2 linked regions of the Peribacillus sp. FSL E2-0218 genome follow. The protein of the gene in region 2 binds, or shares a complex with, the protein of the main gene of each other region. Links are inferred from orthologs where the notes say so. Each region holds a gene or a part of one and is shown on either strand. Other genes may lie near its edges.

Evidence for each region.
Region 1: the proteins of pcrA (region 2) and uvrB are in contact, whole or in part, in a crystal structure (PDB 7EGT), measured with the Thermus thermophilus proteins. The link is inferred for Peribacillus sp. FSL E2-0218 from one-to-one orthologs. Residues at the interface, in WP_096412145.1 of Thermus thermophilus: His654, Arg656, Phe657, Gln666, Asp668, Glu669, Lys680, Arg681, Leu682, Ser683, Lys685, Tyr686, Ala687; in WP_096411307.1 of Thermus thermophilus: Glu23, Leu25, Arg26, Asp27, Gly28, Glu29, Arg30, Phe31, Arg55, Glu326, Asp327, Phe328, Glu379, Ser382, Gln383, His398, Gly400, Arg401.

Annotation. Positions count from the first base shown.
Region 1 is NZ_CP150304.1:4,853,600-4,856,907, forward strand. Bases 261-3,237 are described here. They hold uvrB (excinuclease ABC subunit UvrB), read right to left. Parts: upstream 2,754-3,237; coding sequence 768-2,753; downstream 261-767. Other genes in these bases: uvrA (excinuclease ABC subunit UvrA), read right to left, coding at 261-761; MHI53_RS23555 (CsbA family protein), read right to left, coding at 2,971-3,201. Outside these bases: more of uvrA, read right to left, coding at 1-260. UniProt on the Escherichia coli protein: The UvrABC repair system catalyzes the recognition and processing of DNA lesions. A damage recognition complex composed of 2 UvrA and 2 UvrB subunits scans DNA for abnormalities.
Region 2 is NZ_CP150304.1:474,981-478,252, reverse strand. What follows is about bases 196-3,136. They hold pcrA (DNA helicase PcrA), read right to left. Parts: upstream 2,819-3,136; coding sequence 572-2,818; downstream 196-571. Other genes in these bases: MHI53_RS02250 (heptaprenylglyceryl phosphate synthase), read right to left, coding at 2,880-3,136; ligA (NAD-dependent DNA ligase LigA), read right to left, coding at 196-467. In the rest of the region: more of ligA, read right to left, coding at 1-195; more of MHI53_RS02250, read right to left, coding at 3,137-3,272. UniProt on the Escherichia coli protein: A helicase with DNA-dependent ATPase activity. Unwinds DNA duplexes with 3'-5' polarity. Translocates on single-stranded DNA with 3'-5' polarity. Initiates unwinding more efficiently from a nicked substrate than double-stranded DNA.

The sequences.
Region 1 (3,308 bases), 4.4 Mb from region 2 along the record:
TATGGGCAAGCATGATTCTCACTGAACAGCAGTTCTTCCTCACCCATGACGTCAATGATGACCTTGCCTTCACCAAGCTTCAACGCACTTTCCAATGAATCGGCAAGCCTGGCCCTAACGCCCTCTTTAATGACGATCCGGTCGATGATCACTTCGATCGAATGCTTTTTATTTTTTTCCAGTACGATTTCATCACTTAAATCATGCATTTCCCCATTCACACGAATGCGGACATATCCTTGTTTCTTGACTTCCTCCAAGACCTTCGCATGTGTCCCTTTCCTGCCAGAGACTAGCGGGGCCAATACTTGAAGCTTGGTGCGCTCAGGATAATCAAGGATGCGGTCCACCATTTGCTCAATCGTTTGGGAGCTGATTTCTATATTGTGGATCGGACAGGTAGGCCTGCCGACACGTGCATATAACAGCCTTAAATAATCATAGATTTCCGTAACGGTCCCTACGGTTGATCGGGGATTGCGACTGGTCGTTTTCTGGTCTATGGAAATGGCAGGTGATAACCCTTCAATCGCATCGACATCCGGTTTATCCACCTGACCTAAAAATTGACGCGCATAAGCGGACAATGATTCCACATAACGTCTTTGCCCTTCAGCATAAATCGTATCAAAGGCCAAGGAAGACTTTCCAGATCCAGATAATCCAGTAAGGACGACTAGTTTGTCCCTCGGTATCGTGATATCAATATTCTTTAAATTGTTGGCCCTTGCGCCTTTGATCACAATCTTATCCATTGCCATGTTTCGTCACCCTTCCGCTTTTAACTCTAGTAATAAATCACGCAGCTCGGCAGCACGCTCGAAGTCCAGCGCCTTTGCTGCTTCCTTCATTTCTTTTTCCATGCTTTCCATCACTTTTAGGCGCTCTTTTTTCGGGAGCTTCGCAAAGCTTGGCGCAAGATCTTCTTTGTACTCTTCCCCTTCTTCCGCCACATGTGTAGCCCTGATGGAGTCACGGATATCCTTTTGAATGGTCTGCGGCAGGATTCCGTGCACTTCATTATATTGCTCCTGAATTTCACGGCGCCGCTTCGTTTCATTGATGGCAAGCTCCATCGAATTCGTGATGCGGTCCGCATACATGATGACATGCCCGTTGGCATTACGTGCAGCACGGCCCATCGTTTGGATGAGCGACCGCTCCGAGCGAAGGAATCCTTCTTTATCGGCATCGAGGATGGTCACTAACGACACTTCCGGTATATCCAATCCTTCCCTCAAGAGGTTGATTCCGACGAGTACATCATATTTACCCATTCGCAGCTCGCGGATGATTTCTATTCTTTCTAAGGTCTTCACTTCCGAATGAAGGTATTGAACCTTGATGCCGATTTCCTTTAAATAATCCGTCAAGTCTTCGGACATCTTTTTCGTTAAAGTGGTGATCAGGACACGTTCATTCTTTTTGACACGTTCCTGGATTTCACCGATCATGTCATCTATTTGCCCTTCAATTGGACGAACCTCGATGGTTGGGTCAAGCAAACCGGTAGGACGGATGATTTGCTCGACCATTTCAGGTGTATGCTCGAGCTCATATGGTCCCGGTGTCGCGGAAACGAATATCGATTGATGGACCTTTTTCTCGAATTCCTCAAATCTTAGCGGACGGTTATCCTTCGCGGACGGGAGGCGGAAGCCATGATCGACAAGCACCTGCTTCCGTGCCTGGTCCCCATTGAACATGCCCCTGATTTGTGAAAGGGTCACGTGGGACTCATCAACGACCAACAGGAAGTCCTCCGGAAAATAATCGATTAACGTATATGGCGTCGCACCTGCCGGACGGAGCGTCAAATGGCGGGAATAGTTCTCGATCCCTGAACAAAAGCCCATTTCCCGCATCATTTCCAGATCATAACGGGTCCGTTGCTCCAAACGCTGCGCTTCAAGGAGCTTTTCATCTTCCCTTAATTCCTTCAGGCGTTCTTCCAATTCCAGCTCGATATTCTGTATCGCGACTTTCATTTTCTCTTCGCGGGTTACGAAATGGGAAGCAGGAAAAATGGCAATATGTTCGCGCTCACCGGTAATTTCACCGGTCAGTGCATCGACTTCCCGGATCCGGTCAATCTCATCTCCGAAAAACTCGACTCGTACGCAATGTTCATCGCGGGAGGCCGGGAAAATTTCGACCACGTCGCCGCGTACGCGGAAGGTCCCGCGCTGGAAAGCTATGTCATTCCGTTCATATTGAATGTCCACGAGCCTGTGCAGCAGGGCATTCCGGTCCATTTCCATGCCTGTTCTGAGAGAAACGACCATCTCCCGGTATTCTTCCGGGGAGCCGAGCCCATAAATGCAGGATACACTGGCAATGATGATGACATCTTTCCTTTCGAACAAAGACGAAGTGGCCGAGTGGCGAAGTTTATCGATCTCATCATTGATGCTTGCATCTTTTTCGATGAAAGTATCGGTGGATGGGACATAGGCCTCTGGCTGATAGTAATCATAATAGCTTACGAAGTACTCAACGGCATTGTTGGGGAAAAACTCTTTGAACTCACTGTAAAGCTGCCCTGCCAACGTTTTATTGTGGGCAATGACAAGCGTCGGTTTATTGATTTGCTGAATGACATTGGAAACGGTGAACGTTTTCCCTGTTCCCGTCGCCCCCAATAATGTCTGCATGTCCTTTCCTTCTTTGATGCCATCGACAAGCATTTCAATTGCTGCAGGTTGATCTCCTTGAGGAGAGTATTTTGAGACTAACTCAAACTTATCCTTCACCAAGCATAGCCTCCTATTGAAATATTTTTATATGAAAAACGGGATATGTTCCTATCCCTTCTATTTATTCCGGTTTAAGAAAGTATATATACACATTCTACCACAACAAGCTCAAAACAAACCAGCAATAAGCGAACACGCATTCTATTTTTAAGTTAATATCCTTTGTCGCTTCATATGTGAAGACAAGCCGAGTACAAAAAAAGCACCTCTGGTGTCAGGCGCTCTTGGATGTTCGTTTCATCATTCGTTTCGATAGCCAGAATCCAACTGTCAGGGATAATGCATCAACGATGATCAATAAGTTCGTATGTGTATAACCTTTATATGCAGATGCTGTTATCAAGGCAACCGTCAACACAAGACCGACGACATTGTTGTAGGTGACCCTTGAAAAAAGCATGACAAGTAGACAAGGAAGGAAAAGGGCAGAAAGAATTTTAATCATTTTTTCATCTCCTTTGTAAGAGAAAAATAGAGTAATTTCAGTTTAAATGATTATGAAGTTTTTTGCCAATCTATTTCCTGCTTGATTTCCGATGACCGGTAAAAGAA
Region 2 (3,272 bases):
GGAATCGACTTGATCGTTTTTAGATTTGCCGTAATATCCTCACCAATCGTTCCGTCTCCCCGGGTTGCCCCTCTTACGAAATATCCATTCTCATATTGCAGCGTGACGGCAAGTCCATCTATTTTCAATTCACAAACATAGGAAAAATCATCACCTACAGCTTGGCGGACCTTCCTATCGAAATCGCGTAAGTCACTTTCATTGAAAGCATTTCCCAAGCTAAGCATCGGTGTGGAGTGCTCCACTTTTTCGAACATGTCCAAAATCGCTCCGCCGACCCGCTGTGTCGGTGAGTCTTGCGTTTGCAGCTCAGGAAATTTCTCTTCATACTCAATGAGGTCACGGAGCAATCGGTCATATTCGGCATCAGGCACTGACGGCTGGTCCATCACATAATATTCATAACTATATTGGTTCAATAACGTTTGCAGTTCTAGCACTTTCTTCTCTGCAGCTTTTAAGTCCATACGTTCAATCCTTTCTAAAGAAGACTCCACCGCACTTCAATATGGAAGAGCGGTGTCTAAAGTCAGATATCCCTATTCTTTACCAGTATTCGCATAATAATAGCTTAAGCTTTTTCAACTGGTGCAAATTTTGCCAATAGGCGCTTGATGCCAATTGGACTTGGAAATGCAATATCCAATTCCTTTCCTTCGCCTTCCCCTTTGACGCTCACTACGGTTCCTACACCCCACTTCTTATGAGAGGCGCGGTCACCGACAGCCCAGCCAATCTCTTCACCGCCCGTGGCAGATGGTGCAGAAACAGCCCTGCCGAATGCAGGTGCTTTTCTTGTCGCAGCTGAAGAAGTGCTGGCCCTTGCTGAAGAACTGAAAGGGGTTTGCCTTGCCCTTGGAGCCGGCTTCGGTTTCAGGTCTTCAAGCAGCTCCGCCGGTATTTCACCGATGAAACGTGAAACGGGATTCATGCTCGTACGCCCATACAATGTCCGCATTTGGGCATTGCTCATGAATAGCTCATTCTCAGCCCTTGTAATTCCTACATAAGCAAGACGGCGTTCTTCCTCCATTTCCTCTTCATCCATTAGCGAACGGCTATGAGGGAAAACACCTTCCTCAAGTCCCAGTAAAAAGACTACAGGATATTCCAACCCCTTCGCTGAATGTAGCGTCATCAACGTTACCGTATTTGTAGACTCTTCTGCATTCTCATCAAGTTGGTCAATATCGGCCACTAACGCCAGATCTGTTAGAAAGCCAACCAAAGACTTGTCGTCACTGTTGCTTTCGAATGCTTTCGTAACGGATAAAAACTCGTCTATATTTTCAAGCCGGCTTTGTGATTCGATCGTTTTTTCTGCCTGCAGCATCTCTCGGTAACCGGTTTTCTTAATCACTTCTTCCACCAGTTCCGTCACAGATAAGTACTCTTGCTGATTTGTATAGTTCGTGATCAACGTATGGAATTCCCTTGCTGCCTTGGTGGCCTTCCCGCTTATCCCGACCATTTCCACGGATTCAAGAGCTTTATAAATGGAAACATCATATTGGTTTGCATAATCCGCGACTTTATCCATGGAGGTTGCGCCAATTCCGCGTTTTGGTACATTGATCACACGGCGAAGGCTGATATCATCATCAGGATTGGCAATAAGGCGGAGGTAGGCAAGTAAGTCCTTGATCTCTTTACGGTCATAGAACTTGGTGCCTCCGACGATGGCATAATTTATGTTGGATTTGAGCAGAACTTCCTCCATTACACGTGATTGTGCGTTTGTCCTGTAAAGAATCGCTATATCGGAATATTTCCTGCTGCCGTCCTGAACCAGCTCATTGATCTTCCCGGCTACGAACTGCGCTTCACCCTGTTCATTATCCGCACGGTAATAGAATAGCTTATTGCCATCGGCATTCTCGGTCCAGAGATTTTTCGGCTTGCGGTTTTGATTGTTATCGATGACCTTATTCGCCGCTTCCAAAATCTTTTTCGTCGAGCGGTAATTCTGTTCAAGAAAAATCATGTTGGCATTCGGATAATCCTTTTCAAATGAAAGGATATTTGCAATATCCGCACCGCGCCAGCGATAGATCGATTGATCTGAGTCCCCGACGACACAGAGGTTACGGAAGCGTGAAGCCAGTAGTTTAACAAGCATATATTGTGCCCTGTTCGTATCTTGATACTCATCCACATGGATATATTGGAACTTGCGCTGATAGTATTCAAGCACTTCCGGGACAAGTTGGAACAATTGGATCGTCATCATGATCAAGTCATCGAAATCGAGTGCTGAATTTTTCCGCAGCCGTTTTTGATACTCCGTATATACCTCGGCCGTTATTTTAGTGAAGAACTCCGATGCAGTCTTCATATATTCTTCCGGACCGACCAATTCATTTTTCGCTGAACTGATGCTGCCTAATATGGCACGGTAATCATATTTCTTCGTATCCATGTTCCGTTCCTTCATGATCTGCTTGATGACCGATTGCTGATCGGTCGTATCCAATATCGAGAAATTCCTATTATATCCGATTCGATCAATATCCCTGCGCAAAATGCGGACACACATCGAGTGGAACGTCGAAATCCAGATATCCTCCGAGGCACCGCCCAGAATGGCGCGAATCCTCTCTTTCATCTCACGTGCCGCTTTATTGGTGAACGTAATGGCAAGGATATTCCAAGGTGCTATTTCCTTCTCGACCATCAAGTAAGCTATCCGGTGAGTCAGCACACGCGTCTTTCCACTGCCAGCTCCAGCCATGATCAAAAGTGGACCATCTGTGGATTTCACTGCTTTTTGTTGCTGTTGGTTCAAACCTGTTAGTAATTTTTCCGCTAAATATTGCATTATCACACCGCCTATACGAACATTCGTTTTCGTTTTAGTATACTACATTTATTCCGTTTTTTCATTTAACTGCTGAAACTGTGGCAAGTGCCACCTTCAAATCCTCATAAATCACATTACCGACAACGATGACATCCGCAAACTGCGCCATCTCTTTTGCCTGTGCAACCGACTTTATTCCGCCGCCATAAAATAAGACGGTATTGTCCAAGTTCTCTTTGGCAGCTTCCACCATCTGGACATTTCCATAAGCCCCGCTATATTCCAGGTAAAAAATCGGCAAGTTGAACATCTTTTCGGCCATCATTGCGTAAGCCCCCACATCATCCAGATCCAGATCAGTATCGGCTTTCGTCAATTGCGCCGCTTTACAATCAGGATTCAGGATGCAATAGCCTTCAACGAAAATCTCATCCCAATTCAACAAATATCCGTATTCTTTAACTGCTTGCTG